Regions from separate parts of the Duganella hordei genome, predicted to be linked through region 2. Evidence: predicted binding sites of a transcription regulator. Region 2 holds the regulator's gene; each other region holds the start of a gene.
The links. Region 2 encodes sigma-54, which starts transcription at its own class of promoters, with help from an activator protein. Its sites were predicted from a motif close to TGGCANGNAANCTGCTTT; they were not measured.

Region 1: ABWW33_RS10420 (transglutaminase family protein) is a predicted target of sigma-54. The motif match lies at 8,601-8,618, and genes of this name have one in related genera.
Region 3: prpB (methylisocitrate lyase) is a predicted target of sigma-54. The motif match lies at 8,980-8,997, and genes of this name have one in related genera.

What each region holds. Positions count from the first base shown of each region.
Region 1 is NZ_BPWI01000003.1:505,604-516,053, reverse strand. Features, by position in the region: gene ABWW33_RS10435 (TolC family outer membrane protein) at 1-1,266, shown strand, start outside; gene ABWW33_RS10430 (circularly permuted type 2 ATP-grasp protein) at 1,294-3,846, opposite strand; gene ABWW33_RS10425 (transglutaminase family protein) at 3,896-7,240, opposite strand; gene ABWW33_RS10420 (transglutaminase family protein) at 7,464-8,474, opposite strand; gene ABWW33_RS10415 (SDR family oxidoreductase) at 8,683-9,417, shown strand; gene ABWW33_RS10410 (SDR family NAD(P)-dependent oxidoreductase) at 9,442-10,350, shown strand.
Region 2 is NZ_BPWI01000026.1:6,080-16,529, forward strand. Features, by position in the region: gene ABWW33_RS30780 (Lrp/AsnC family transcriptional regulator) at 1-193, opposite strand, end outside; gene ABWW33_RS30785 (enoyl-CoA hydratase/isomerase family protein) at 200-1,279, opposite strand; gene ABWW33_RS30790 (alginate lyase family protein) at 1,311-2,270, opposite strand; gene hpf (ribosome hibernation-promoting factor, HPF/YfiA family) at 2,359-2,718, opposite strand; gene ABWW33_RS30800 (RNA polymerase factor sigma-54) at 2,796-4,274, opposite strand; gene lptB (LPS export ABC transporter ATP-binding protein) at 4,284-5,036, opposite strand; gene lptA (lipopolysaccharide transport periplasmic protein LptA) at 5,037-5,636, opposite strand; gene lptC (LPS export ABC transporter periplasmic protein LptC) at 5,660-6,250, opposite strand; gene ABWW33_RS30820 (KdsC family phosphatase) at 6,263-6,793, opposite strand; gene ABWW33_RS30825 (KpsF/GutQ family sugar-phosphate isomerase) at 6,793-7,791, opposite strand; gene ABWW33_RS30830 (monovalent cation:proton antiporter family protein) at 7,923-9,905, shown strand; gene ABWW33_RS30835 (GGDEF domain-containing protein) at 9,997-10,450, opposite strand, start outside.
Region 3 is NZ_BPWI01000014.1:123,494-133,943, reverse strand. Features, by position in the region: gene ABWW33_RS25650 (cation acetate symporter) at 1-688, opposite strand, end outside; gene ABWW33_RS25645 (DUF485 domain-containing protein) at 685-993, opposite strand; gene ABWW33_RS25640 (propionate--CoA ligase) at 1,084-2,985, opposite strand; gene prpF (2-methylaconitate cis-trans isomerase PrpF) at 3,013-4,203, opposite strand; gene acnD (Fe/S-dependent 2-methylisocitrate dehydratase AcnD) at 4,288-6,885, opposite strand; gene prpC (bifunctional 2-methylcitrate synthase/citrate synthase) at 6,885-8,030, opposite strand; gene prpB (methylisocitrate lyase) at 8,053-8,940, opposite strand; gene prpR (propionate catabolism operon regulatory protein PrpR) at 9,094-10,450, shown strand, end outside.

The DNA of each region.
Region 1 (10,450 bases), on a different contig from region 2:
GCACAGGCGGCCGACCTGATCCAGGTTTATCAGCAAGCGCTGGCCAATGACGCTACGTACGCCAGCGCCCGCTCGTCGCTGACCGCGGGCCAGGAACGGATCACCCAGGGGCGCTCCGGCCTGCTGCCGAGCATTTCGGCCAGCGGCAGCAATCTGCGCAACTCCGGCGACATCACCGGCCCCGATCCGGTCTTCGGCATCGTCACCAAATCCGACACCAGGTACCACACCAACGCCTACACGGTGCAGCTGTCCCAGCCGCTGTTCAACTGGGCCAACTGGCAGACCTACCAGCAGAGCAAGCTGGCGCAGGCCACCGCCGAAGCCACCTTTGCCCAGGCCCAGCAGGACCTGATCACCCGCGTGGCGCAAGCCTATTTCGACGTGCTGACGGCGCAGGACAACCTGACCTCGACCCAGGCGCAGAAAGTGGCGACCACCGAACAGCTGGCCTCGGCCAAGCGCAACTTCGAAGTGGGCACCCAGACCATCACCGACACCCACGAAGCGCAAGCGGCGTACGACCTGGTGGTGGCGCAGGAGTTTGCCGCCATCAACGACCTGGACAACAAGCGCACCGCGCTACGCGTGATCATCGGCCAGGAGCCGGGCGAACTGGCGCCGCTGCGCACCGGCGTGACGATCAACCCGCCGTCGCCGGCGGCGGTCGATCCATGGGTCAGCTCGGCTGAAGACCAGAACTACGCGGTGGTCGCCGCCAAGCTGAACGTGGAAATCGCCAAGCGCGAAATCGAGCGCAACCGCGCCAACCACATGCCGACGCTGAACCTGGTCGCCAGCTCCTCGCACAACGCCCAGACCGCCGGCCAGGCGATCAACAACAACGCCATCGGCGTCAGCTGGAACGTGCCCATCTTCAGCGGCTTCGCCGTCACCAGCAAGGTGCGCGAAACCATCGCGCTGGAAGACAAGGCCCGCAACGATCTGGAAGCGACCAAGCGCGCCGCCTCGCAAAACGCCCGTTCGGCCTACCTGGGCATGAACAGCGGCCTGGCGCAGGTCAAGGCGCTGGAAGCGGCGGAAGTGTCGAGCAAGTCGTCGCTGGATTCGAATAAGCTGGGCTACCAGGTCGGCGTGCGCATCAACATCGACGTGCTGAATGCCCAGAAGCTGCTGTACTCGACCCAGAAGGACCTGTCGAAGGCACGCTACGACACCATCATGAACGGCCTGCGCCTGAAGTCGGCGGCCGGTTCGCTGAAGGAAGACGACCTGGCGCCGGTCAACGCGCTGCTGGTCCATTAAGAACCAGTCCACGCGGGCTGGCGCCGTTCAGGCGGCCGGCTTGCCCGTGTGGCTGAAGAAGCGCACGCCTATCTGTTCCGACAGGGCCTGGCTGGCCAGGTCCAGGCGTTGCAGCAAGTCCAGCAGATAGGCGTTGCCGCCGTACAGATCGCTCTCCGGCGTGAGCGCCAGCAATTCCTCGTTGAGCGGCGCCAGCTTGTCCGCGCCGCAATCGCCGCTCGCCTCCCCCAGCTGGGTCAGTGTTTTCAGGACGCCCTGCACCTGGAACGCGATGGCGCGCGGATTGCTCTCGTCGAGCAGCAGCAGGTCGAGCAGCGGCAGCCATTCCGGCTGCGCCTGGTAGCGAGAGCGGTAGGTGATGATGCTGTCCGATAGCTCCAGCAGCCATTCCAGCTTGCTGTCGTCGTCCGCGTCCACATCCATTTCCAGGCCGTGCCGCAGCACCTTGCACTGGAACTGCAGCCGTTCGAGACGGCGTCCCAGCGACAGGAAGCGCCAGCCGCGATCGCGGTTCATGCCGTCCAGCGCATAGCCGCTCATCAGCATCGATTTTTCCGCCGCGTCGTCGAGCAGGCTCATCGCTTCGGCCTGGGTCGGCTGCCGCTCTTCGTCGGCGCGCTGCGCCATCTTGTTGAGCGCACGCCAGTTGTCGAGCGACATGCGTTCGCGCAGCAGGCTGGCCGACTGATACAGCTGCTGCTGTTGCCGCGCCAGTCCGGGCACGTCGGCCGAGACCACCGCGCGCAGCAGGGCCGATTCGATCTCGGCGTCGCTCGGCGGCGGCGCGGCTGCGGCCGGCGCCGGTGCCGTGGACGGTTGCAACGGCTCCGTCTCCGGCCGTTGGAGCAGCCCGAACCACGTGCACAAGGCCGTCATCGCCTGCCACTCGCGGCCGCGGTCGTCCGGCGGCACGTCGAACAGATAGGTCAGCGTGACCCGCAGCAGGCGGGCGATATCGTCGCAGCGCTCGGCGTGGCGGCCGAACCAGTGCAGGTTTTCCGCCACCCGGCTCGACAGGTGGGTGTCGTCGCGCACCAGGTCGCGGCGCACGCCGGCGGCCCGTTCCGGGTGCAAGGGCGCGCCGGTCTGCGCGCGCGCCTGCACCCAGGTGTCCTTGCTGCCGCCGCCGTGCTGCATGGTGATGACGCGGGCGTCGGGGCCGGTGGCCACCCGCGTCAGGCCGCCCGGCATCACCACATAGCCCTTGGGCGTGGCGCAGGCAAACACCCGCAGGCCGGTGGCGCAGGGGTAGAGGCCGTCGGGCGCGCCGGACTTCCACACGGGAGCCTGCGACAGGCGCACCAGTTCCTGGGCCACGTACTGGTTGGGAGTGGCGCGCAGCTGCGCGATCAGCGCCTCGCGCGCGGCGCCCGCCAGGTCGGCGCCGAACACCGAGGCCTGGCGCATCTGCGGGAAGCTGGGCTTGACGACCAGCGTGTCGAGCTTGGCGACCACCTGTTCCAGCGCGCTGGGCTCGCCGCACCACCAGGTCGCCACCGACGGCATCTTCAGCGGCGTGCCCAGCAGGCGCTGGCACAGCGACGGCAGGAAGCCGAGCAGCGCGCCCGATTCCAGCAGGCTTGAACCGAGGCTGTTGGTGACCAGCACATTGCCACGGCGCACCGCCTCGGTCAGGCCGGCCACGCCCAGCGCGGAGTCGGAGCGCAATTCCAGCGGATCGCAAAAGTCGTCGTCGACGCGGCGCACGATCACGTGCACGCGCTGCATGCCGGACAGGGTCTTCATCCACACCATGTTGTTGCGCACCGTCAGGTCGCCGCCCTCGACCAGCGGCAAGCCCAGGTAGCGCGCCAGGTAGGCGTGCTCGTAATAGGTTTCGTTGTAGGGGCCTGGCGTGAGCAGCACCATCAGCGGCGGTTCGCCGGCGCGCAGCGGCGGGCCGCCGCCGTTGGCGGCGCAGTTGCGGCCCCAGGTCGCCAGGCTGGCGCGCATGGTGTCGAAAAAGCCGCCCAGGCTGCGCACCTTGAGGTCGCGCTGCAGGTCGGGAAAGATGCGCGAAATCACCGAGCGGTTTTCCAGCGCGTAGCCGGCGCCCGACGGCGCCTGCGTGCGGTCGCCGACCACCCACCAGCGGCCGTTGGGCGCGCGCGCCAGGTCCAGCGCATAGAAGTGCAGGGCGATGTCGCCCTGGTGGCGTATGCCCTGGCAGGGCCGCAGGAAGCCGGCGTGGCCGTGGATCAGGGCCGGCGGCAGCAAGCCCTCGGCCAGCAGGCGCTGCTCGCCGTAGACGTCGAGCAGTATGCGGTTGAGCAAGGTGGCGCGCTGCGCCACGGCGGCCTCGATCTCGGCCCATTCCTCGTGCGGCAGGATCAGCGGCAGCACGTTCAAGTCCCACGGGCGCTGCACGCCCTTGGCGTCGGTGTAGACGTTGTAGGTGACGCCGTTCTCGCGCACCTGGCGCGCCACCGCCGCGATGCGCTCGCGCATCACGGCCGGCGCTTCGCCCCTCAGCCCGCCGAGCAGCGCGCGCCAGTGCGGGCGCGGCTGCCCGCTGGCGTCGAGCATTTCGTCGTAGGTGCCGGCGGCGGCGGGATAGCCCGCGAGTAATTGATCTAACATGGTGCCCATTCTGCCATATGGCTTCCGGCGTCCGATAGCGGGCGCACGCCTACGTCGGTTGCCAGCGCAAATCCAGGGTCATCGGGAAGCTGGGGTTCAGCGCCTCCTTGTACACCGTCATCGGCCCCGGCGTATGGCCGTGCGCCCAGAAGCGGGCGAAACGGCGCGCCTCGGCGGCGTTGGCGTTGACCGGCGAACCGCTCTCGGCGCGGCCGCCCGGATGCACCACGTGGTAGGTGCAGCCGCCGATGGCGCGGTTGCTCCAGGTGTCGATCAGGTCGAACGTCAGCGGCGCCTGCACCCGTATCGTCGGATGCAGCGCCGACCACGGGCTCCACGCGCGGAAGCGCACGCCCGCCACATACTCGCCCGGCACGCCGGTCGGATGCAGCGGCAGCATGCGGCCGTTGCAGGACACCACATGGCGGCCGTCGGTCAGGCCGCGCACCAGCAGCTGCATCCGCTCGACCGACGAATCGACATAGCGCGCGGTGCCGCCGCCGCTCATTTCCTCGCCCAGCACGTGCCACGGTTCTATGGCCTGGCGCAATTCCATTTCGACGCCCTCGTACACCACGGTGCCGAAACGCGGGAAACGGAATTCGATGAAGGGATCGAACCAGTGATCCTCGAAGGCATAGCCGGCGTCGCGCAAATCGCGGGCGACGCCGCGGATATCCTGGGCCACGAAATGCGGCAGCATCCAGCGGTCGTGCAGCGCCGTGCCCCAGTGCACCAGCTTGGCCTGGTAGGGCTGGCGCCAGAAGCGCGCCACCAGCGCCCGCAACAACAGCATCTGCAGCAGGCTCATACGCTCGTGCGGCGGCATCTCGAAGGCGCGGAACTCGACCAGGCCGAGGCGGCCGGTGGGGCCGTCCGGTGAATACAGCTTGTCGATCGAAAATTCCGAGCGGTGAGTATTGCCGGTCAGGTCGACCAGCAGGTTGCGCAGCAGGCGGTCGACCATCCATGGCCGGTCGCCCGGATGCATGGTGGGCAGTTGCTGGTCCATCTGCTGGAAGGCGATCGCCAGCTCGTACAGGTTGTCGTCGCGCGCCTCGTCAACGCGCGGCGCCTGGCTGGTCGGGCCGATGAAGGTGCCGGAAAACAGATACGACAGCGACGGGTGGTTTTGCCAGTAGGTGATCAGGCTTTTCAGCAGGTCGGGGCGGCGCAGCATCGGGCTGTCCTCCGCCGTGGCGCCGCCCAGGGTCGCGTGGTTGCCGCCGCCGGTGCCGGTGTGGCGGCCGTCGACCATGAATTTCTCGGTGCCGAGGCGGGTCAGGCGCGCCTCCTCGTACAGGGTCGACATGTTGTAGACCAGCTCCTTCCAGCTGGCGGCCGGATGGATGTTGACCTCGATGACGCCGGGATCGGGCGTCACGCTGAGCAGCTTGATGCGCGGATCGCGCGGCGGCGGATAGCCTTCCATCCACAGCTTGAGCTTGAGCAGCGCGGCGGTGTTCTCGACGGCGGCCACCAGCGCCAGGTAGTCCTCGATGCGTTGCATCGGCGGCATGAAGACATGCAGCCGGCCCGCGCGCACCTGCACGCACAGCGCCGTGTGGATGACGTCGCGCGGCGCCGGCGTGACCGGCGCCGCGCCGGCGTTTTTGCCGCTGCCGTTCCCGGTGCCGAGGCCCAGCACCGGCCGGCGGTCGCGCTTGGGCACCGCCAGCGGTTCGCGCGGGGCGAAGGGATCGACCTCGAACTGCGGCTCCTCGTCTTCCGGCATCACCCACGGCAGCGTGTTCAGCGGCAGCCGCAAGCCCATCGGCGAATCGCCGTCGATCAGGTACAGGTGTTCGCGCCGCAGCGGCCAGGGCGAGGTGCGCCAGACGGTGCCGCCGATGCCGATCGCGCCGGCGGCCGGCTCCCCGGCCTTCAGCGGCAGCACATAGCCGACCACCGCGCCCAGTCCCGTCTGCAGCAGGCGCGCCAGGCGGCGCCGCTCGTCGGCCGAGTCCAGGTCGGCCTTCAGCGGATCCAGGTTGACCGGCATGCCCTGCTCGCGCTGCGCCTGCTGCGCCACGTCCTCGTAGGCGGGAATCGCGCTGCCGGCCGGCAGGCGCAGCGCCCGCGCCAGCGCCGCGCAAAAGCGCTCGGCCTCGTCGGGGCCGTAGCCGTCGTCGACGTTTTCGTCGGAGAACAGGGTGGCGTCCAGCCACATCGGCTGGCCGTCGACGCGCCAGTAGATGTTCAGCGCCCAGCGCGGCAGCGGTTCGCCCGGATACCATTTGCCCTGGCCGTAGTGCAGCATGCCGCCCGGCGCGAAATGGTTCTTCAGACGATGCATCAGCTCGCCGGCCAGCCTGCGCTTGTCGGCGCCGTGCGCCTCGGTGTTCCACTGCGCGCCGTCCATGTCGTCGATCGACACGAAGGTCGGCTCGCCGCCCTGCGTCAGGCGCACGTCCTGCTGCTTGAGGTCGGCGTCCACCTGCTGGCCGAGCTGGTCGATCTTGCGCCAGTCGTCCTCCGAATACGGCTTGGTCACGCGCGGGTCTTCGTGGATGCGGGTGATCGTCATCTCGTGATGGAAGGTGACCTCGGCCTTGTCGGTGAAGCCGGTGACCGGCGCCGCCGACGATGGCTGCGCGGTGCAGGCCAGCGGGATGTGGCCTTCGCTGGCCAGCATGCCCGAGGTCGGGTCGAGCCCGATCCAGCCCGCGCCCGGCACATACACCTCGGCCCAGGCGTGCAGGTCGGTGAAGTCGACGCTGGTGCCGCTGGGGCCGTCGAGCGCCTGCTGGTCGGCGCGCAGCTGGATCAGGTAGCCGGACACGAAACGCGCGGCCAGCCCCATCTCGCGCAGGATCTGCACCAGCAGCCAGCCGCTGTCGCGGCACGAGCCCGAACGTTTTTCCAGCGTCTGCTCGGGCGTCTGCACGCCCGGTTCCATGCGCAGCAGGTAGCCGATATCGCCCTGCAGCCGCTGGTTGATGGCCACCAGGAAGTCGTTGGTGCCCATCTTTTCCTTCAGCAGGTCGGCGCGGGCGGCCTCGACCCAGGCGGTCTGCAGCGCGCCGGGCGGCTCGCTCTGCAGATACGGGCCGAGTTCGGCGCGCAGCTGTTCCGGATAGGCGAAGGGGAATTGCTCGGCGTATTTTTCAACGAAGAAGTCGAAGGGATTAATCACCGTCATGTCGGCCACCAGGTCGACGGTGAATTCCAGCCGGTCGGCCTTTTCCGGGAACACAAAGCGGCCGATGTAATTGCCGTAGGGGTCCTGCTGCCAGTTGATGAAGTGCTGCTCCGGCGCGACCGTCAGCGAATACGACAGGATGGGCGTGCGCGCATGGGGGGCCGGGCGCAAGCGGACTTCGTGGGGCGAAAGCGCAACCAGGCGGTCGTAGCTGTAGCTGGTTTTGTGGTGCAACGCGACACGGATAGCCATACGGTGAGCTTCTTTCTCTGGTGTGGAGACACGGCGGCGCGGGAGGTGCCCGGAGCGCGGATATCACAGCACTAAGCAGAAAGCATGCCATTGGCACAAGGTGGAAAGGCGGCGGGGCGGGGTTCCGGGCCGCCGCCGCACCGCGCCGGCGCACGGCGCCATCGTCGCGATGCCCCAGCCCGGTGCGCTGCGCACTGCGCCGGGGCCGGCCGAACCAGGCGGACTAGACGGGCTGTCCGGGCAGCGGGACCGGCGTCTGCATCTGGCCCGGCGGCTGGGCGGCGGGCTGCGGCTGCGCTGGCGGCTGCGCTGGCGGCTGCGCCGGCGTCAGCGGCGTGACGGTGACATTGACCTGCAACTCCTGGGCGCCGCCGCCCAGCACCACGCCGCGCATCGGCGTGACGTCGCTGAAATCGCGGCCCCAGCCGATGGTGATGTGTTCGCGCTGCACCAGGCAGCGGTTGGTCGGATCGAAATCGACCCAGCCCAGCTCCGGGCAAAACACCGACACCCAGGCGTGCGAGGCGTCGGCGCCGATCAGGCGCGGCTGCCCCTCGGGCGGATGGGTCTGCAGATAGCCGCTGACATAGCGCGCGGGCAAACCGAGGCTGCGCAGGCCGCCTATCATCAGTTGCGCGAAATCCTGGCATACGCCGCGGCGCCCGGCCAGCACCTGTTCCAGCGGCGTGGAGATATCGGTGGCGCCGCCGTCGAATTCAAAGTCGTCGAAGATGCGCTCGGTCAGTTCCATCGCGGCGTCCAGCAGCGGCCGGCCCGGCGTGAAGCTGGGCTGGGCGTAGTCGCGCAGCGCGGCGGTCCAGCGCACGTGCGGCGACTCGTACAGATAGCGGCCGGCGTCGAGCATGTCGGCCTGGCGCGATTGTTTCAGCAGGTCGCGCAGGGATTCCCAGGGCAGGGAACCGCGTATGCCCGCCGGATCGGGGCGCGGCCCCAGCGCCACGGTCGATTCGGCGCGCACCAGCAGCATTTTGTGCGGGGTCGTGATCGTCAGGCGGCGGATGTTGTTGCCGAAATAATCCTGGCTGTCGGCGCTGTCGTCCGGCGCCGGGTCGATCAGCAAATGATGGGTTTCAGTCTTCTGGAACGGCAGGTCGCGCGGAGTCAGGTGCAGCAGCTGTTGCGACAGCGTCACCATGTTTTGATAGCTGTACCGGGTTTCGTGCACCACGTTGTAGCGCCATTGTGGCGTGGCCGGCGCCAAGGGGGAATTCATCAAATTGTGCTCCAGATCGCCCCGAGTATCGGGGATTTGCCGACGTAATGTAGCACGCCGGGGCAAGGCAGGGGGCTGACGGGCGTGTGCCGCGCGGGCGCGATTGTTATTGAAAATTGCATACTTAAAGCAATTTTCATGGGTTTATTCATGTTTGATGGTGGGTGATACTTCTTTCACACCAACCTCTCATTGAAGGAGTACTAACATGAAACAAGTTGCCATCGTTACCGGCGCCTCCCGCGGCATCGGCGCCGCCATCGCCCAACGCCTGGCCAGAGACGGCTACGCGGTCGTCGTCAACTACGCCGGCAATGCCGCCGAAGCCGACAAGGTGGTCGGCGCCATCGCCGGCGCAGGCGGCACCGCCATCGCCATCCAGGCCGACGTCGCCGACCCGGCCGCCGTGCGCGCCATGTTCGACGCGGCCATCGCGCAACTGGGCCGCGTCGATGTGCTGGTCAACAACGCCGGCATCATGCCGCCGGCGCTGCCGCACTTGGCCGACACCGACGACCAGACCTTCGACCGCCTGTTCTCGGTCAACGTCAAAGGCAGTTTCAACACGATGCGTGCAGCTGCCGCCAAGCTGCAACACGGCGGCCGCATCATCAATTTCTCCACCAGCATGATCGGCCTGGCGCTGCCCGGCTACGCGATCTACGCCGCCACCAAAGGGGCGATCGAGGTCATGACCAACATCCTGGCCAAGGAGCTGCGCGGCAAGAACATCTCGGTCAACGCCGTCGCGCCGGGGCCGACCGCCACCGCGCTGTTCCTGGACGGTAAAACCCCGGAAACGATAGAGCGCATGTCGAAAATGGCGCCGCTGGAACGCCTGGGCCAGCCGGAAGACATCGCCGCCGCCGTGTCCTTCCTGGCCGGCCAGGATGGCGGCTGGATCAACGGCCAGACGCTGCGCGCCAACGGCGGCCTGGTTTAACCCGTACGCATCCAGGAGAACATTATGAACAAATCCATCGTCCTCGTTACCGGTGCGGGCACCGGCATTGGCCATCTGTCGGTGAAGGCGCTGGCGCTGGCCGGCCACTCGGTCTACGCGTCGATGCGCGACATCGCCGGCCGCAACGCCGCCAAGGTGCGCGAACTGCGCGACTGGGCCTTCGCCCACGGCGCCGACGTGCGCGCCGTCGAACTCGATGTGCTGTCGCAGGCGTCCGCCGATGCGGCTGTGGCCACCATCGTCGCCGAGCGCGGCCGGCTGGACGCGGTGGTCCACAACGCCGGCCACCTGGTGATCGGCCCGACGGAAGCGTTCACGCCGGAAGAAATCGGCCGCGTGTTCGACACCAACTTCCTCGGCACGCAGCGCGTCAACAAGGCGGTACTGCCGGTGATGCGGGGCCAGCAGCAGGGGCTGGTGCTGTGGGTCAGCAGCACGACGGCGCGCGGCGGCTTTCCGCCGTTCCTGGGGCCGTACGCCGCGGCCAAGGCCGCGATGGATTCGATCGCCGTGACGATGGCCTACGAGCTGTCACGCTTCAATATCGAAACCTCGATCGTGGTGCCGGGCGCCTTCACCGCCGGCACCGACCACTTCGCCAACGCCGGCAAGCCGGCCGACGCGGCGACCAGCGCGGCGTATGCCCGTTACGACGGCTTGATGGACCAGGTCGGCGCGCGGCTGACCGAGCTGATGCCGCCGGAAGCCGACCCGGCGGCGGTGGCGGGCGACATCGCCCGCATCGTCGGCCTGCCGCACGGCAAGCGTCCGTTCCGCTCGATCACCGACTTCATCGACGACGGCGCCACGGCGGTGACCGAAGTGGCCGAGCGGGTGCGCGTGCGGTTCGCCGAGCGCATCGGCATCGCCGACCTGCTCAAGCCAGGCCTGGTCAAAGCCGCATCTGATTAAAGGCCGGCGCCCTGGCCGTCGAAGCTGCGTTCGATCAGCTCGATCTTGTAGCCGCCTGTACTGTCAAGTATGTCGCCTAATGGACATACTTATTTCCTTT
Region 2 (10,450 bases):
GGCCGACCCGCACGCGGTCGACCAGCGCCACATCCTTGACCAGGACGCCGCTGGCGCGCAGCTGGGCGATGCGGCGCTGGCAGGTGGCGGCGGAGGCGTGTACCAGCTCGGCAAGACGGCGCAGCGGTATCGTCGCGTCGTCCTGCAGCAGGTTCAGTATCTGGACGTCGATACGGTCCAGTTGGACGGACATCGGCGCCTAGTCCAGGTGGCGCAGCGGATGCGCGTAATCCGGCCACACCGGCTGGAAGAAGCGCTGCACCATCTCTTCGGTTACTTCTTGCAGCGACGACGGCTTCCACTGCGGCGCGTTGTCCTTGTCGATGACGAGGGCGCGCACGCCTTCGATCACTTCGCCGTCCTCGAAGTTGTGGCGCACCAGCGTGCGTTCCATGCGCAGGCAGTCGGCCACGCTTGAAGCGACGCCGCGCTTCAGCAACTCGTGCGTGACGCACATCATCAGCGGCGAACGGGTGGCCATGATCTCCAGCGTTTTCTGCGCGAAGGCGCTGTCGTCCGTCTTGAGCGAGGCGACGATGGCCGGCACCGAGCCGGCGCCGAAGTGGCGGTCGATGGCGGCGCGCTCGGCCTCCAGCTTGCCCGCGGCCGGCCTGTAGGGGGCGGCGAAGGCGGCGATCGCCTCCGGCAGTTCCGCGCCTGCGGTCGACTCCAGGATCGCCTCCAGCACCTCCATGTCGGCCACGGCCGCGTAGTGGTCGGCCAGGCCGGCGTACAGCGCGTCGGCGGCGCCTATCGTCGCGCCGGTCAGGCCGAGATAGTAGCCCAGCTCGCCCGGCGCGCGCGGCAGGAAGTAACTGCCGCCCACGTCAGGGAACAGGCCGATGTTCACTTCCGGCATCGCCATCCGGGTGCGCTCGGTGACGATGCGCACGCGGCAGTCCGGGCCGCCCTGCGAGACGCCCATGCCGCCGCCCATGACCACGCCGTCCATCAGCGCGATGTAGGGCTTGGGATAAAAATGAATCAGGTGGTTGAGCGCGTATTCCTCGCTGAAGAAATCCTCCAGCAGCGCGCTGCCGCCCTGCGGCGAGCCACGGCCGACGTCGTAGAAGAAGCGGATGTCGCCGCCGGCGCAGAACGCCTTTTCGCTGCTGCTGCGGATGACCACGGCGGCCACCGAGCTGTCGTCGCGCCATGCCAGCAGCGCCTGCGTGATGTCGCGCACCATCGCCAGCGACAGCGAGTTCAGGGCCTTGGGCCGGTCCAGCGTGATGGTGCCGGTGCCGTTGCCGACGCTGGTGTGGACGTATTCGCTCATGAGTAAAAAGGGCTGAAGGAAAAACCCTATTCTACTGCGACTTCCGCGCCGCCAGATGTTCGAGCGGATTGGGCAGATTGAGATCGCCGCCCAGGCGCGGCTGCCATTGCTTCTTTGCCGGCGCCTCCTGCGGCTTGCCTTCGTGGCGGCCGTAGATGGTGGTCACGTCGAGCACGCCGACGCGCTCCTGCTCGAAGCCGGTGGCCTTGGCGATGCCCGACGGATCTGCCGACGCCGCAACGGTGAACTTGACGATCTGGTCCAGCTTGGGATCATGCAGGTCCAGGATCGACGCGATCATCACCAGCGGCACGGTGGCGTACACCTGGTAGTGCAGCGCCTTGGCCGCGCGCTCCATCTCGGCCGGCAGCGAGCCGTCGGCCGCCATCTGCCCCATCGCGTGGTCGAACACCTTGCGGCCCCAGCCCAGGTAGCGCTGGTCGCCCGTCACGCCGCCGACCGCGGTGACGGCCAGGCCTTCCCAGTAGTAGTGGTTGTTGCGGCCGCCCTTCTTCGCATCGGAGTGGGCCATCGTGGCGTCGGCCAGCGTCTTGAGCCAGCCTTCGATGGCCTGCTGCTGCGCGGCGCCGGCGGCCGGCTTCAGGCGCGCGTAGCTGAGCGCCATGCCGCCCAGCGTCCACTTGCGCACGTAGTAGGCCTGCTCGCTGGACAGCTTGCCCAGCATGGCCTTCTGCCCGGCCCAGCTGGCCAGCCAGGTCAGCGCGCAGGCGCCGTCGGCCGCGTTGGCCTTGGGGTCGAGCTGGTAGGCGGTGGCGCCCTTCGCCACCTCGGCCAGGAAGTCTTCGATCGGCTTGGTGTTGGCGATGTTGCGCGCCCGTAGCACCGGATCGATGACGGAATGGTGCGCGTCCGAGTAGTAGCTGTTGGCGTCGATGTCGATGCGGGCCGGCGGCGGCGCTTCGCACGCCAGCGCCGCGCCGGTGGCGAGCAGGCCAAGCAATGACGTGCTGGCAATCAGGTGAGATTTCATGGGAGGGCTCATCAAGTTAAACGTTTAACTATCTTACCTCAAAAAAGGGCGCCGATGCGCCCTTAGTCGAGTGGTGCCGGGGCCGTTGTTATAGGGCGGCGGCAGCGGGTTCGTAGCTATCCGGGAGATGCTTGATCGCATCGTGGCCGTGCTCTTGGACCTTGGCTTTGTATTTCATGACCTGCCGATCCAGCTTGTCGATCAGCGTATCGATGGCGGCGTACAGGTCCTGGGACAGGCTTTCCACGTAGACGGTTTTACCCGACATGCGCAGGTTGATTTCAGCCTTCTGGCGTTTCTCTTTCTCTTTAAGGTTATCTACAGTCAGAATGACAGCAATATCAATCACTTGATCAAAGTGGCGTGTGACGCGTTCGAGCTTGTTCTGCACGTATTCACGGATGGCCGAGGTCACTTCGAGATGATGTCCACTGATGGTGAGATTCATACACACTCCTAAAGATGATGTCGCTTCTTACGGTTAGTGCGTGGCCCATTACTACCGGGCGCGCAGGAACCAAGTAACTACAAAGACTTGCGGAGACTGACTGGCGGGATTTTCAACGCTTCGCGATATTTGGCAACAGTTCGTCGCGCAATCACCATGCCTTGTTCTCCCAGCATGTCCGCAATCTTACTGTCGGATAAAGGATTTTTCGGGTCTTCTGCTCCTGTCAATTGCACGATGAGTGCGCGTATCGCCGTCGAACTTGCTTCCCCTCCCGCTTCGGTGGCGACATGGCTACCAAAGAAATATTTCAACTCAAACATGCCGTGCGGGGTCAGCATGTATTTTTGAGTTGTTACCCGAGAAATAGTACTCTCGTGTAAACCCAGTGTATCAGCAATTTCGCGAAGCACAAGGGGGCGCATGGCAACCGCGCCGTGCGAGAAAAAGTTCTTTTGTCTTTCTACTATCGCCTGGGCGACGCGCAGGATGGTGTCGAAACGCTGGCGCATATTCTTGATCAGCCACTTGGCTTCCTGCAGCTGCGCGCCCATCGCGCCCTCGCCTTTTCCCTGCTTGAGCAGGTTGGCGTACATGGCGTTGACGCGCAGGCGCGGCATGACGTCGTTGTTCAGGCTGACCTGCCAACCGGTGCGCGATTTCTTGACGATGACGTCCGGCACCACGTAGTCGGACACGTCCGACGCGAACGCCGAACCGGGATGCGGATTGCACTGGCGGATCACGGTTTGCGCCTCGCGCAAATCCTCGTCGTCGCACAGCAGCGCTTTTTTCAGCTTGTTGAAATCGCGCTGGGCAAACCACGTCAGATGGTTTTCAACGATGGCCAGCGCCATGCGCCGCGTCACCATCGGCACGCCCGGCAAGCGCTTGATTTGCAGCGCCAGGCACTCGGACGCGTTGCGCGCGCCCACGCCCATCGGATCAAAGCTCTGCAGCAGCGACAAGGCGGTCTGCAGTTCGTCGATGTCCAGTTCCAGTTCCTCCGGCAGGCGGGCGTGGATGTCCTCCAGCGATTCCTCCAGGTAGCCGTTTTCGTCGAGCGCGTCGATGATCAGCTCGACCAGCGCGCGGTCGCGCATTTCCAGCACCGTCACGCGCATCTGTTCCATCAGGTGCTCGCGCAGCGTGCAGTGGTTGGCTTCGAGCTGCGGGCGCGCGTCCTCGTCGTCGGGCGCCTTGCTGCGGCCGGCGTCGCTCCAGTCGACGTCGGCGTCGCTGCTGGTGCTTTCGGTGTCGGCGGCGGGGCCGTCGTAGTTGTCGGCGTCGGCGGCCGGCGCTTCCTGCGCGTTGGGCGGGCCTTCCGGCGGCGCGTCGCCGACCGGGGCCTGCTGGCTGATGGCGCCGTCCGACAGCAGCCGCAGCGAGCGGTCCAGCGGGTCGTCGAGACGCTCCAGCAGCGGGTTATCGGTCAGCAGCTGTTCGAGTTCCTGGTGCAGCTCCAGCGTGGACAACTGCAGCAGCCGGATCGACTGCTGCAGCTGAGGTGTCAGCGCGAGGTGCTGCGACGTGCGCAGTTGCAATGACTGTTTCATGGGGTAAGGCTACATCCTGAAGTGTTCACCCAGGTACACGCGACGCACCGACTCATTGGCGATGATGTCGTCTGGCCGGCCTGAAGCCAATACCGTGCCCTGGTTGATGATATACGCGCGGTCGCAGATGCCCAGCGTCTCGCGCACATTGTGATCGGTAATGAGGACGCCGATGCCGCGTTCCTTGAGGAAGCGCACGATGCGCTGGATCTCAATGACGGCGATCGGGTCGACCCCGGCGAATGGTTCGTCGAGCAGCACGAAGCGCGGATTGGTGGCCAGCGCGCGCGCGATCTCGACCCGGCGGCGTTCGCCGCCCGACAGCGACAGCGCCTGGTTTTCGCGCAGCTTTTCGATCTGCAAATCGGCCAGCAGGGTATTGAGCCGTTCATCAATTGCAGCCTTGGATAAAGGCTTGCCGTCCACTTTCTGGATTTCGAGGACGGCGCGGATATTTTCTTCCACGGTCAGCTTGCGGAACACCGACGCTTCCTGCGGCAGGTAGGACAGCCCCAGCGACGCGCGGCGGTGGATCGGCAGGCTGGAGATGTCGGTGCCGCTGATGTCGATGGTGCCGGCGTCCGACGGCACCAGGCCGACGATCATGTAGAACGAGGTGGTCTTGCCGGCGCCGTTGGGGCCCAGCAGGCCAACCACTTCGCCGCACTCGACCTGCAGCGAAACGTCGTGCACGACCTGGCGCTTGCCGTAAGTCTTTTGCAGGCCTTTGACGATCAGGGTGCTACCGCAGGATGGTTCCATTTATTTCCCCGGCGTAGGCGTGGTGGCGGAGGCGGCAGGCGCCGAGGCTGCAGGCGCCGCCGGACGGATCGCCGGCTGGATCACCATCGTGCCACGGCCGGCGCCCGGCTTGCTCTCGCCGGTGACGGTGTTCTTGACCGCGAACTGTTCCTTGCGGCTGTCATAGGAAATGAATTCGCCGTCGACCTCGTCGCTCAGGCGGCCGCCTTCGAGACGGCGCACCTTGGCCTTGGAAAATAGCTTGACCAGGTCGGTCTTGTCGCTGTACTCGATGCGTTCGGCTTCGCCGTCGACCCACTGGTCGCCGGCACCGTCGCGCTTCTGGCGGAAGGTGGCCAGCGTGCCCGGGGTGCTGGTCAACACGACAAAGTTATAGCCTTCCGGATCGGTCGTCACGACCGCCTTCGGCGACTTCATCAGCAAGGTGCCGCGGGTCAGCACGACGTTGCCGATCAGCGTCTTGATTTGCTTGACGTCGTCGATCTGCAGATCGTCGTAATCGATCTTGGTCGGTTTGTTGGCGTCGGCTTTTTCCGCATGGGCCGCGCCAGCCGCCATCAGCAGCATCGCGGCCGTCAGGATCAGTTTTTTCATCATCATTCCATTCTTCATCATTGGTTCTTTCAATGGCCGCGCGGCGGCACGGTCAGTTGCCCGCGCCCGCCCAGTTGCACCTGGCGGGTGGCGTTGTTGGCCTTCATGCCGACGCCGTTGGCCGTCGCGTTGCCCATTTCCAGCGCGACCGGCGCCGTGGTTTCCATTCTTTCCTCGTCCGGGAAGACGGTCAGCGCCGGGGTCGTCATGCGCATCGCCTGCGCTTGCGGCGTGGCCGGGCGCACGACGTCCACATTACCATTGAGCTGGACCCGCGTATTGCCCTGGTCGACATGCGCGGTATCGGCATGGATATTCATCGGCGGCTGGTTGCCCGCCAGGCTGTGCACGTAAGGCTTGTCGATGTCGGAAGCGTCGTCGACCGGACGGTGGGTCAGCTTGTCGCCGGAAATGATGTAGGCCGGCTGGCCCGCCTTGTTCATGCGTACGAGGCTGAAGCGGTCGATGATGTAGTCCGGCTCGTTGCGGTGCTGGTCGGCCTGTGCTTCCTGGCCGGCCTGATTGACCACCTGCACCAGCCAGAAGCTGCCGACGGCGACAAACACGCCGACGACCATGATGACGGTCAGCTGCCAGCGGTGGGCTGTTCTTTTACGCATGACTGATCCCCGTCAAACCAGGAACTGCGCCATCACGCGCTCGTAGCTGCCCTGCGCGTGCAGCAGCAGTTCGCACACTTCGCGCACGGCGCCGCGGCCGCCGGCGGCGACGGTGGTGTGGTGCGCGCGCTCGAGCACTTCGGCGCGGCCGTTCGGCACGGCGACGGCGAAGCCGACGCGCGTCAAGATCGGCAGGTCGACCACGTCGTCGCCGATGAAGCCTACCTGCTCGGCGGTGAGGCCGGTCTTTTCCAGCAGCGCGTTGAACGGCGTCAGCTTGTCGTGGCCGCCCTGGTGCAGGTGGGCGATGCCGAGGTCGGCGGCACGCTTGATCACCTGCGGCGACGTGCGCGCGCTGATGATGGCGGTCTGTACGCCGGCTTCCTGCAGCAGCTTGATGCCCAGGCCGTCGTGCACGTTGAAGGTCTTCAGCGCCTCGCCCTCGGCGCCGTAGTGCAGGCTGCCGTCGGTCAGCACGCCGTCGACGTCGAAGATCATCAGCTTGACGCGGGCGGCGCGTTCGACATACGTGAATTCAGTCATCAGATCACCTTGGCGCGGGTCAGGTCGTGGATGTGCAGCGCGCCGACCAGCTTGCCGTCGGCGTCGGTCACCAGCATCTGGTTGATGCGGTACTGCTCCATCACGGCGACCGCGTCGACGGCCAGCTTTTCCGGCGAGATCGAGCGCGGGTTGGCGTGCATCACGTCGCGGATGATGACCTTGCTGAAGTCCTGGACCTTCTCGATCATGCGGCGCAGATCGCCGTCGGTGAACACGCCGACCGGCTTGCCGTCGGCGTCGACGATGGCGGTCATGCCCATGCCCTTCTGCGTGATTTCCAGCAGCGCGTCGGTCAGCTTGACGTCGGCGGTCACCTGCGGCACGGCGTCGCCGCTGCGCATGACGTCGCGCACGTGGGTCAGCAGGCGGCGGCCCAGCGCGCCGCCCGGGTGCGAGCGGGCGAAATCCTCTTCCTTGAAGCCGCGCAGGTCCAGCAGCGCGACGGCGATGGCGTCGCCCAGCGCCAAGGTGACGGTGGTCGACGTGGTCGGCGCCAGGTTCATCGGGCAGGCTTCCTTGGCCACGGCCACGTTCAGGTGGACGTCGGCGATGTCGGCCAGGCTGGAGCCCGGCTTGCCGGTCATCGCGATGACCTTGCTGCCCATGCGCTTGACCACCGGCAGGATGGTCATCAGCTCGGCGCTTTCGCCGGAATACGAGATGGCGATGAAGGCGTCGTCGGCGGTGACCATGCCGAGGTCGCCGTGGGCCGCTTCGGCCGGATGCACGAACAGCGCCGGCGTGCCGGTCGAGGCCAGCGTGGCGGCGATCTTGCGGCCGATATGGCCGGACTTGCCGATGCCTGACACGACCACGCGGCCCTTGCAGTTCAGCAGCAGGGAAATTGCCTGAACGACACTATCGTCGGTCTCCAGACGGGCATTCAGGGCGGCGATCGCCTCCGCTTCGTTTTGCAGCGTATCGCGGGCCAGGCGCAGCGCGTGGGCGGCCATTTTTGCGTCAAAAGCTTTCAGCATTGTTTTTTCATGGGTTACACTCATGCCCAAGTATAGCCGAATTGAGAAAGCAAAAAACTTGCCAGTCACAACATAACCCCCGCATCGGCCCACAAACAACGAAATTATATTTTTTTACTGGCTATGTTGACATGACGTTTACGCCGCTGGAATTAACGCTGATCCTGCTGGGAAGCGCGGTGCTCGGCGTCGTCGCTTTCCGCATGCTGCACCTGCCGCCCATGCTCGGCTACCTGGCCGTCGGCATCCTGATCGGCCCGCACGCGCTGGGCCTGGCCGAATCAAGCGAGGCGACCCACTCGCTGGCCGAATTCGGCGTGGTGTTCCTGATGTTCTCCATCGGGCTGGAATTCTCCCTGCCCAAATTACTGGCCATGCGCAGCATCGTGTTCGGGCTGGGCATGGCGCAGGTGGGGCTGACCATCGTCGCGACCATGGTGTTCGGCTGGGCCCTCGCCACCCAGCTGCCGGCCGACATCCATATCGGCTGGCAGGCCGCGTTTGCGCTGGGCGGCGCGCTGGCGATGTCGTCGACGGCCATCGTGTCAAAAATGCTGACAGAGCGGCTGGAGCTGGAAAGCGAGCACGGCCGCAAGATCATCGGCATCCTGCTGTTCCAGGATCTGGCCGTGGTGCCGCTGCTGATCTTGATCCCCTCGCTGGGCCAGCGGCCGGACGCGCTGGTCGAGACGCTGGCCTGGGCCGGCGTCAAGGCCGTCATCGTGCTGGCGCTGCTGCTGTTCTTCGGCCAGAAGCTGGTGCGCACCTGGTTCACCATCGTGGTCAAGCGGCGCTCGCAGGAACTGTTCATGCTGAACCTGCTGCTGATCACCTTGGGCGCGGCCTGGATCACCGAGCGCGCCGGCCTGTCGCTCGCGCTGGGCGCCTTCGTGGCCGGCATGCTGATTTCCGAAACCGAATTCAAGCACCAGGTGGAAGAGGACATCAAGCCCTTCCGCGACGTGCTGCTGGGGCTGTTCTTCATCACCATCGGCATGCTGCTCAACGTCCACCTGGTGCTGGAAAACTGGTGGCTGGTGCTGGTGCTGCTGGCCGGCCCGGTGCTGCTGAAGTTCGCGCTGATCGCCGGCCTGGCCAAGCTGTTCGGCGCCTCGGACGGCGTGTCGATGCGCACCGGCCTGGCGCTGGCGCAGGCGGGCGAGTTCGGCTTCGTGCTGCTGAACCTGGCGGGCGGCATCAACCTGATGGACCCGTTCATCATCCAGGTGGTGCTGGCGTCGATGGTGCTGTCGATGCTGGTGGCGCCGTTCATCATCTCCAAGTCGGACCAGATCGTCATGAAGGTGTCGGCCAACGAATGGATGATGCAGTCGCTGGCGCTGACCAAGATCGCCAGCCGCACCATGTCCACCAACAAGCACGTGATCGTGTGCGGCTTCGGCCGCAGCGGCCAGAACCTGGCCACCATGCTGAGCGAAGAGAAGATCGACTACCACGCGCTGGACCTGGACCCGGAGCGGGTACAGGAAGCGCAGAGCGCGGGCCGGCAGGTGTCGTACGGCGACGCGGCGCGGCGCGAAAGCCTGGTGGCCGCCGGCATCTACCGTGCCAGCGCGGTGGTGATCACCTACGCCAGCACGCCGTCGGCGCTGAAGGTGCTGCACCTGGTGCATGAACTGGCGCCGACGCTGCCGGTGATCGTGCGCTCGCACGACGATACCGACCTCGACATGCTGAAGGCGGCCGGCGCGGCCGAAGTGGTGCCGGAACTGATGGAAGGCAGCCTGATGCTGGCCTCGCACGCGCTGGTGATGCTGGGCGTGCCGCTGCGGCGCGTGGTGCACCGGGTGCAGGCGGCGCGCGAGGAGCGCTACGCCTCGCTGCGCGGCTACTTCCACGGCGCCAGCGACGCCGGCGAGGAGGCCGATCTGGAGCGGCTGCATTCGGTGACCCTGAACGGCAGTGCGTCCGGCGTCGGCAAGCCGCTGGGCGAGATCGACGTCAGCGGCGCCGGCGCCGAGGTGAGCAGCATCCGCCGCGGCAAGGGCCGGCTCGATGTCAGTCCGGAGATCGTGCTGGAAGCGGGTGACGTGGTGGTGTTGCGCGGCGCCGCCGACGCGGTCCACCGCGCCGAGCAGCGTCTGCTGCGTTAAAGACGGGGTCAGATCCAAAAAATGGACACGAGCTCTACCGTAGCGGTCGCTACGGTAGAGCTCGTGTCCATTTTTTGGATCTGACCCCGGATTATTGTTCGCGGCGGCTGACCACGCGGTTGCGGCCGGATTCCTTGGCCACGTACAGCAGCGTGTCCGCCTCGGCCACCCAGGCGCGGGCCACCGCGGCCGGATCACCTTCCGCTTCGCCGGCGTCCAGGCAGGCCACGCCAATCGATACCGTCACCGACAACTGCAACTCCTGCGACAGCGCGATCATGCTGCCGGCCACGCTGGCGCGGATGCGCTCGGCGACAAAGGCGGCCGCTTCCAGGTTGGCGTCGATCAGCAGCACGACGAATTCCTCGCCGCCGAAACGCGCCAGCGCGTCGGACGTGCGCAACTCGTTCTTGATGCGGTTGGCCACTTCGCGCAGCACGTCGTCGCCGCCGCCGTGGCCGACCGTGTCGTTGACGCGCTTGAAGTGGTCGATGTCGATGTACATGAACGAGATCGGATAGGACTGGCGCCGCGCGCGGGCGATC
Region 3 (10,450 bases), on a different contig from region 2:
CCATGAACGTGGCGCCGCCGAGCAGCATGACGGCCTTGATGATCTGCACCCAGGTGGTGGCGGTCATGCCGCCGAACAGCACGTAGACCATCATCAGCGTACCGACCAGCACCACCGCGATCCAGTATTCCAGGCCGAACAGCAGCTTGATCAGCTGGCCAGCGCCGACCATCTGAGCGATCAGGTAGAACGCCACCACCACCAGCGTGCCGGAGGCGGAGAAGATGCGGATCGGCGCCTGCTTGAAGCGGTAGGCCGCCACGTCGGCGAAGGTGAAGCGCCCCAGGTTGCGCAGGCGCTCGGCCATCAGGAAGGTGATGACCGGCCAGCCGACCAGGAAGCCGATGGCATAGATCAGCCCATCGTAACCGTTGAGGAACACGGCGGCGGAGATGCCGAGGAAGGACGCGGCCGACATATAGTCGCCAGCGATGGCCAGGCCGTTCTGGAAGCCGGTGATGCCGCCGCCGGCGGTGTAGAAGTCGGCCACCGATCGGGTCTTGGCGGCAGCCCATTTGGTGACGAACAGCGTGAACACGACGAACACGCCGAACATGGTGATCGCGGTCCAGTTGACAGGTTGCTTCACCGCCTGGCCCAGGTCGGCGCCGGCCGCCAGCGCCGCGCCGCTGGCGCCCAGCAGCGTCAGCGCCGCCAGCCAGCCCAGTCTGCGTCGGACGGCGTTCATGCCCGCACCCGCTGATGAATGGCCAGCGTCAGTTCATCGAACTGCTTGTTGGCGCGCCGTACATAGATGCCCGTGATGAGCACCGTGAACACGATGACGAACAGGCCGATCGGCATGCCCCAGGTCATCACGCCCGCGCCGGTTTTCGACGCGAGCAATTCCTTGTCGAATGCGATGAGCACGATATAGCCGTAATACACCAGCATCATCACCGCCGTCAGCGCCCAGCCGAAACGCGACCGTACCTTGACCAGCTGATGGTAGCTGGGATCGCCCTTGATTTTTTGAACCAGATCGTCATGCATTGTGTGTCTCCTGTAGTGGTATGTGCCCGTGTTTTTTCCGAGCTTGAATCCACAATACATGACGAGACTTACCGGCCTCTTACGCCGTCATTATTTCGATACACAGTCCTGCAGCACGTGCTGTATCTGTTGCAGCGAAGCGGGATCTTCAATCGCCGTCAGGTCGCCCGGATTGCGGCCTTCGCAGACGGCCTGTATCGAGCGGCGCAGCAGCTTGCCGGAGCGGGTCTTGGGCAGCTGCGGCACGAAGTACACGCGCGCCGGCCGCGCCACGGCGCCCAGCTGGTGATCGACCACGCCCAGGATCTCGCGCTCCAGCGCCGCGCGTCCCGCCTCGGCGGCGATCTGTTCGCCGTGCCTGACGATGACGAAGGCAACCGCCACCTGTCCCTTGAGCTTGTCCTCCACGCCCACCACCGCCACTTCCGACACGTTCGCGTGGCTGGAGATGGACTCCTCGATTTCGCGCGTGCCGAGCCGGTGGCCGGCAACGTTGATCACGTCGTCCGTGCGGCCGAGGATGAAGTAATAGCCGTCGGCGTCGCGCACGCCCCAGTCGAAGGTCGAGTAAACCTGGCGGCCGCCGAAGGTGGACCAGTAGGTATTGACAAAGCGCCGGTCGTCGCCGTAGACGGTCTGCATGCAGCCCGGTGGCAGCGGGCCTTCGATCACCACCACGCCCTTTTCGTTGGCGCCGCATTCCTCGCCGGTGGATTCGTTGAGCAGCTTGACCTGGTAGCCGTACATCGCCACGCCGGGACTGCCGAAGCGCGTCGGCAAATCCTCGACACCCTTGGCGATCGACAGGATGGGCCAGCCGGTTTCGGTCTGCCAGTAGTTGTCGATGATGGGCACGCCCAGTTCGCCGGCGATCCATTCGGAGGTGGTCTCGTCCAGCGGCTCGCCCGCCAGGTACAACGCGCGCAGCGACGACAGGTCGTACTTGCGCATGAATTCGACCGGATGCTTGCGCAACACGCGGATTGCCGTGGGCGCCGAGAACATGCGGGTGACCTTGTACTTTTCGACGATGCTCCACCAGATGCCGGCGTCGGGACAGACCGGCACTCCCTCGTACATGATGGTCGCCATGCCGGCGATCAGGGGACCGTAGACGATATAGGAGTGGCCCACCACCCAGCCGATATCCGAGGTGGCGAAGAAGGTTTCGCCGGCCTTGCCGCAGAAGTTGTACTTCATCGACGAGGCCAGCGCCACCGCATAGCCGCCGACGTCGCGCTGCACGCCCTTCGGCTTGCCGGTGGTGCCGGAGGTGTACAGGATGTAGGACGGCTCGTTCGATTCCAGCCAGGTCACCGGCACGCGCGCATCCAGGTGGGCGGCGCGCAGGCCGGCGTAATCCTCGTCGCGGCCGGCCACCAGTTCCATCGCCGCCAGTCTGCGGTCGACCAGCAGCACCTTGGCCGGCCTGGCGGACGACAGCGCTATCGCCTCGTCCAGCAGGTGCTTGTACGGAATGGCCTTGCCGTTGCGCGAGCCGGCGTCGGCGGAGACGATCAGCACCGGCCTGGCGTCGTCGATGCGGCTGGCCAGGCTGTTGGCGGCAAAGCCGCCGAACACCACCGAATGGATCGCGCCGATGCGCGCGCAGGCCAGCATCGCGAACGCCGCCTCGGCGATCATCGGCATGTAGATCAGCACACGGTCGCCGCGGCCCACGCCCAGCGCCAGCATCACGGCGGCGCAGCGTTCCACTTCGGCCTGCAATTCGTTGAACGAATAGGTGCGCTCGGTATTGGTCTCGGTCGAGATGGCGATCAGCGCCGCCTTGTCGCCCTGCGTGGCGCACCAGCGGTCGACCGCGTTGTGGCACAGGTTGGTCCGTCCGCCGACGAACCACCTGGCGAACGGAGGAAGCGAATAATCGAGTACCTGCGTGCAGGGTGTGTCCCAGGTTATGAGCGCCGATTCGTCTTGCCAGAATTGTTCAGGCGTGACGATAGAGCGCTGATAGAAATCAGCGTATTTCATATCTCCTCCGTTGTGGGTGTAAGCCGCTTAGAACGTATTGCCGGGTATGCGTACCCAACCTTCCATCAGCACGCGCGCGCTGCGGCTCATGACCGCTTTTGTTACGCTCCACTCGCCGTTCTGCCATGTCGCCTGCGCGCCGACGCGCAAGGTGCCGGACGGGTGGCCGAAGCGCACCGACTCGCGCGCGCCGCCGCCGGCTGCCAGGTTGACCAGGGTGCCCGGTATCGCCGCCGCCGCGCCGATGGCCACAGCGGCCGTGCCCATCATCGCGTGGTGCAGCTTACCCATCGACATGGCGCGCACCAGCAGGTCGACGTCGGTGGCGCCGACTTCCTTGCCGCTGGAGGACGTGTACGGCGCCGGCTTGGCGACGAACGCCACCTTCGGCGTGTGCTGGCGCGTGGCCGCGTCGTCGATGTGGCGGATCAGCCCCATGCGCAACGCGCCGTGGGCCCGTATCAGCTCGAAGCGCGCCAGCGCCTTGGGATCGCTGTTGATCGCGTCCTGCAGCTCGGTGCCGGTGTAGCCGATGTCTTCGGCATTAACGAAGATGGTCGGGATACCGGCGTTGATCATGGTCGCCTTCAGCGTGCCGACGCCGGGCACCTCCAGTTCGTCGACCAGTTGGCCGGTCGGGAACATCGAGCCTCCGGCGCCCTCTTCCTCCGCCGCCGGGTCCATGAACTCGAGCACGACTTCGGCCGCCGGGAAGGTCACGCCGTCGAGTTCGAAGTCGCCGGTCTCCTGCACCTCGCCGTCGGTCATCGGCACGTGGGCGATGATGGTCTTGCCGATATTGGCCTGCCATACGCGCACCACGGCCGTGCCGTCGCGCGGAACGCGGGCCGCATCCACCAGGCCGCCGCTGATGGCGAACGCGCCGACCGCCGCCGACAGGTTGCCGCAGTTGCCGCTCCAGTCGACAAAAGCCTTGTCGATGGCGACCTGGCCGAACAGGTAATCGACATCGTGGTCGGGCCTGGCGCTCTTGGCCAGGATCACGGTCTTGCTGGTGCTGGAGGTGGCGCCGCCCATGCCGTCGATCTGCTTGCCATACGGGTCGGGACTGCCGATCACGCGCAGCAGCAAGGCGTCGCGCGCGGCGCCCGGCTGCTGTGCCGCTTCGGGGAGATCCTGCAGGCGGAAGAACACGCCCTTGCTGGTGCCGCCACGCATATAGGTGGCGGGGATTTTGATTTGCGGTAGATGTTTCATGTCATTCATCCGTTACCGTCGCTCCCGCGAAAGCGGGAGCCCATAGTCAGTATGGATTCCCGCCTGCGCGGGAATGACGCGTGGTTAGGCTGCTTTGGCCGATTCGAGGAAGTCCTGCGCGAAGCGCTGCAGCACGCCGCCCGCCTCATAGATCGACACCTCTTCCGCAGTATCGAGGCGGCAGATCACCGGCACTTCGACGCGCTCGCCGTTCTTGCGGTTGACCACCAGCGTCAGCGTCGAACGCGGCGTGCGCTCGCCGACCACGTCATAGGTCTCGGTGCCGTCCAGCGCCAGCGTCAGGCGGTTCACGCCCGGCAGGAACTCCAGCGGCAGCACCCCCATACCGACCAGGTTGGTGCGGTGGATACGCTCGAAGCCCTCGGCCACGATCGCCTCCACGCCCGCCAGCCGCACGCCCTTGGCCGCCCAGTCGCGCGACGAACCCTGGCCGTAGTCGGCACCGGCGATGACGATCAGCGGCTGCTTGCGCTCCATGTAGGTCTCGATGGCTTCCCACATACGCGTGACCTTGCCTTCCGGCTCCACGCGCGCCAGCGAACCGGCTTTGACCTTGCCGTCCGCGTCGCGCACCATCTCGTTCTTCAGCGTCGGATTGGCGAAGGTGGCGCGTTGCGCGGTCAGGTGGTCGCCGCGGTGGGTGGCGTAGGAATTGAAGTCCTCTTCCGGCAGGCCCATTTTCGCCAGGTACTCGCCGGCCGCGCTGTCGAGCATGATGGCGTTCGACGGCGACAGGTGGTCGGTGGTGATGTTGTCGCCGAGGACAGCCAGCGGACGCATGCCCTTCAGCGGACGTGCGCCGGCCAGCGCGCCTTCCCAATACGGCGGACGGCGGATGTAAGTGGTCTGCGGACGCCAGTCGTACAGCGGTTTGACCTTGATGCCGTCGTCCTCCTGTTTGGCGAACATCGGGATGTAGACCTTGTTGTACTGCGCAGGCTTGACGCTGGAGGCGACCAGCGCGTCGATCTCCTCGTCCGTCGGCCAGATATCCTTCAGTGTCACCGGCTGACCATTGCTGTCGATGCCGAGGACGTCCTTCTCGATGTCGAAGCGTATCGTGCCGGCGATGGCGTAGGCCACCACCAGCGGCGGCGACGCCAGGAAGGCCTGCTTGGCGTACGGGTGGATGCGGCCGTCGAAATTGCGGTTCCCCGACAGCACGGCTGTGGCGTACAGGTCGCGGTCGATGACTTCCTTCTGGATGACAGGATCGAGCGCGCCGGACATGCCGTTGCAGGTGGTGCAGGCATAGGCCACCACGCCGAAGCCCAGCTGCTCCAGCTCGGGCATCAGGCCCGCCTCTTCCAGGTACAGCGTCACGGTCTTGGAGCCGGGCGCCAGCGAGCTTTTCACCCACGGCTTGCGGGTCAGGCCGCGCGCGTTGGCATTGCGGGCCAGCAGGCCGGCGGCGACCATGTTGCGCGGGTTGTTGGTGTTGGTGCAGCTGGTGATGGCGGCGATGATGACCGCGCCGTCGGGCATCAGGCCCGGTTCATTTTCGACCACGCCGCTGATGCCCCGCGCGGCCAGCTCGGAGGTCGGCACGCGGTTGTGCGGATTGGACGGGCCGGCGATCGTGCGCACCACTGACGACAGGTCGAACTTCAGCACGCGCTCGTATTCGGCGGTCGCCAAGGCATCGCCCCACAGGCCGGTTTCCTTCGCGTACAGCTCGACCAGCTTGACCAGTTCGTCGTCGCGGCCGGTCAGCTTCAGGTACTTGATGGTCTGCTCGTCGATGTAGAACATCGCGGCGGTGGAGCCGTATTCCGGCGCCATGTTGGAGATGGTCGCGCGGTCGCCCAGGGTCAGGTGGGCGGCGCCTTCGCCGAAGAATTCCAGATACGAGGACACGACCTTCTGCTTGCGCAGGAATTCGGTCAGCGCCAGCACGGTGTCGGTGGCGGTGATGCCCGGTTGCGGCTTGCCCGTCAGCTCGACGCCGATGATGTCCGGCAGGCGCATCCACGATGCGCGGCCCAGCATCACGCTCTCCGCTTCCAGCCCGCCGACGCCGATGGCGATCACGCCCAGCGCGTCGACCATCGGCGTATGCGAGTCGGTGCCGACCAGCGTGTCCGGGAAGGCCACGCCGTCCACGGCCTGGATGACGGGTGACATGCGTTCCAGGTTGATCTGGTGCAGGATACCGTTACCCGGCGGGATCACGTCGACGTTCTTGAACGCCTTCTTGGTCCAGTTGATGAAGTCGAAGCGATCTTCGTTGCGGCGGTCTTCGATCGCGCGGTTCTTGTCGAAGGCATCCGGATCGAAGCCGCCGCATTCGACGGCCAGCGAATGGTCGACCACCAGCTGCGTCGGCACCACGGGATTGACCAGCGCCGGATCGCCGCCTTGCAGCGCGATCGCGTCGCGCAGGCCGGCCAGGTCGACCAGCGCGGTCTGGCCGAGGATGTCGTGACACACCACGCGCGCGGGGAACCATGGGAAGTCCAGGTCGCGCTTGCGCTCGATCAGTTGCGACAGCGAGGCGTTGAGCGTCGCCGGATCGCAGCGGCGCACCAGGTTTTCCGCCAGCACGCGCGAGGTGTACGGCAGCTTGGCCCAGGCGCCAGGCTGGATCGCATCGACGGCGGCGCGCGCGTCGAAGTAATCCAGCTTGGTGCCGGGCAGGGATTTACGGAATTGGGTATTCATTATTGACGGTCCTTGATCGGAACGAACTTCAGGTCCTCGGGACCGACGTAGTTCGCGCTTGGACGAATGATCTTGTTGTCAATGCGCTGCTCGATGATGTGCGCGGCCCAGCCGGACGTGCGCGAGATGACGAACAGCGGCGTGAACATGGCGGTCGGCACGCCCATCATGTGGTACGACACGGCCGAGAACCAGTCCAGGTTCGGGAACATCTTCTTGATGTCCCACATCACGGTTTCCAGGCGCTCGGCGATGTCGAACATCTTCATCGAGCCGGCTTCCTGCGACAGCTTGCGCGCCACTTCCTTGATCACCACGTTGCGCGGGTCGGAGATGGTGTACACCGGGTGGCCGAAGCCGATCACGACTTCCTTGTTGGCGACGCGGTTGCGGATGTCCGCTTCGGCTTCGTCGGCGTTTTCGTAGCGCTTCTGGATCTCGAAGGCGAATTCGTTGGCACCACCGTGCTTGGGGCCGCGCAGCGCGCCGATCGCGCCGGTGATGGCGGAGTGGATGTCCGAACCCGTGCCGGCGATGACGCGGCTGGTGAAGGTGGAGGCATTGAACTCGTGTTCCGCGTACAGGATCAGCGAGGTGTGCATCGCCTGGACCCAGCTGTCGGATGGCTTCTCGCCGTGCAGAAGGTGCAGGAAATGGCCGCCGATGGAGTCGTCGTCGGTTTCGACGTCGATGCGCTTGCCGTTGTGGCTGAAGTGGTACCAGTACAGCAACATCGAGCCGAACGACGCCATCAGGCGGTCGGCGATGTCGCGCGCGCCCGGCACGTTGTGGTCATCCTTCTCCGGCAGCGTGCAGCCGAGTACCGACACGCCGGTGCGCATCACGTCCATCGGGTGGGCCGATGCGGGCAGCGCCTCCAGCGCGGCCTTCAGCGACTGCGGCAGGCCGCGCAGCGATTTCAGCTTGGTCTTGTAGCCTTTCAGTTCGGCGGCGGTCGGCAGTTTGCCATGCACTAGCAGGTAGGCGATTTCTTCAAACTCGCAGGTGCTGGCGACGTCGAGGATGTCGTAGCCGCGATAGTGCAGGTCGTTGCCGGTCTTGCCGACGGAGCACAGTGCCGTGTTACCGGCGGTGACGCCCGACAAGGCAACGGATTTTTTTGGTTTGAAGGTGGCTTCGGTCATTTCAGGGTCTCCTCGATTTCAATTATTTTTTCTGTGCAGCGAACAGGGCATCCAGCTTCTGCTCGAAGCTGTGGTAGTTGATGCGTTCATACAGTTCGGCACGGGTCTGCATGGTGTCGACGACGTTCTGCTGCGTGCCGTCGCGGCGGATCGCGCCGTAGACGTTTTCCGCGGCCTTGTTCATCGCGCGGAAGGCCGACAGCGGATACAGCACCAGGCCGACATCGGCGCTGCGCAACTCGTCCACGGTGAACAGCGGCGTCGAGCCGAATTCGGTGATGTTGGCCAGCACCGGCACCTTGACGGCGGCGGCGAATTTCTTGTACATGTCCAGGCTGATCATCGCTTCCGGGAAGATCATGTCGGCGCCCGCTTCAACGCAGGCGACGGCGCGTTCGATCGCTGCGTCCAGGCCTTCGACGGCCAGCGCGTCGGTGCGGGCCATGATGACGAACTGGTCGTCGGTGCGCGCATCGACGGCGGCGCTGATGCGGTCGACCATCTCCTGCTTGGTGACGATCTCCTTGCCCGGACGGTGGCCGCAGCGCTTGGCGCCGACCTGGTCTTCGATGTGCATGGCGGCGGCGCCGAACTTGATCATCGACTTGACGGTGCGCGCCACGTTGAAGGCGGAGGCGCCGAAACCGGTATCGACGTCGACCAGCAGCGGCAGGTCGCACACGTCGGTGATGCGGCGCACGTCGGTCAGCACGTCGTCCAGGTTGGAGATGCCCAGGTCTGGCAGGCCCAGCGAGCCGGCCGCGACGCCGCCGCCCGACAGGTAGATGGCCTTGAAGCCGGCGCGCTTGGCCAGCAAGGCATGGTTGGCGTTGATCGCGCCGACCACCTGCAACGGGGATTCCTCTTGAACGGCTTTGCGGAACGCGGCGCCTGCGGAGTATGAACTCATGTTGTGACCTTTCAATGTTGCGGTGAAGTTGTGCTTACTAGTGCAAAGGGCGTGCCAGAGCATCAGCCCTTATAAATCAACCACTTACGTCAAATCAATGTTTCAAAAATGTTTCAACATGAAACATCGAAACGAATGCGCTACAATTGAAACATGCGCCATTCCACACCCCTGCCCTTCGACGCCAACGACAAACCGGTGATCTGGACGGTTTCCGTCTCGCGCCTGTACGACCTGTTCCGCGACATCACGCTGGAATACGACGACCTGGCGACCATCGAACCGATCAACCTCGGCTTCGACGAAGCGGCGCGCCATATCCGCGAACGCATGGCCACCGAGCGCTGCGACGCGGTCATCGCCGCCGGTTCCAACGCCGCCTATCTGAAGGGCCGGCTGTCGGTGCCGGTGGTGATCGCCAAGTTCAGCGGCTTCGACGTGATGCAGGCGCTGGCGCGGGCCCGGCGCGTGTCGGACCGCATCGGCATCGTCACCTATCAGGAAAAGCTGCCGGAGCTGGCCGAGTTTTCCGGTACCTTCGGTTTCGACGTGGCGCAGCGCACCTACGCCACCGAAGAGGATGCGCGCGCGCAGATCCACGACCTGAAGGCCGCCGGCATCAAGGCCATCGTCGGCGCCGGCCTGATTACCGACCTGGCCGAGGAAGCGGGACTGACCGGCGTGTTCGTCTACTCCGCCGCCTCGATCCGCCACGCCTTCGACGACGCGCTGGAAATGGCGCGCCTGACGCAGCTGGAGTCGAACCGCAGCCGCGCGCGCGGCGCGGTGGTGGCGGACACGCTGCGCGCCAAGCATGGCATCAACGACCTGCGCGGCGATTCCGATGCGATGGAAACGCTGCGGCAGGCCGTGGTGCTGTACGCGAAATCTCCGGCGACCGTGCTGATACAAGGCGAAACCGGCAGCGGCAAGGAACTGGTGGCGCAAGCCATCCATCGCGAAAGCCCGCGCACGCTGGGACAGAACCGGCCGTTCGTGGCCGTCAATTGCGGCGCGATCGCGGAATCGCTGCTGGAATCGGAGCTGTTCGGACACGAGGAAGGCGCGTTCACCGGCGCGCGCCGCGGCGGCCATGCAGGGCTGTTTGAAGCGGCCAACCGCGGCACCCTGTTCCTCGACGAGATCGGCGAGATGCCGCTGACGCTGCAAACGCGCCTGCTGCGCGTGCTGGAAGAGCGCGAGGTGGTGCGCGTCGGCGGCACGCGGCCTATCGCCGTCAACGTGCGCATCATCAGCGCCACCCACTGCGACCTGGAGCAGCGCGTGCGCGAGGGCCGCTTCCGCGCCGACTTGTTCTACCGGCTGGCCGTGCTGCGGCTGTCGCTGCCGCCGCTGCGCGCGCGGCCGCAAGATGTGATGACGCTGGCCGAGTGGTCGCTGAAGAACGCGCTGGCCTCGCTGGGCGCGCGGCCGCATCCGAACCTGCACGCGGAGATGATGGCCTGCGCTCCGCTGCTGCAGCGCTACGATTGGCCCGGCAACGTGCGCG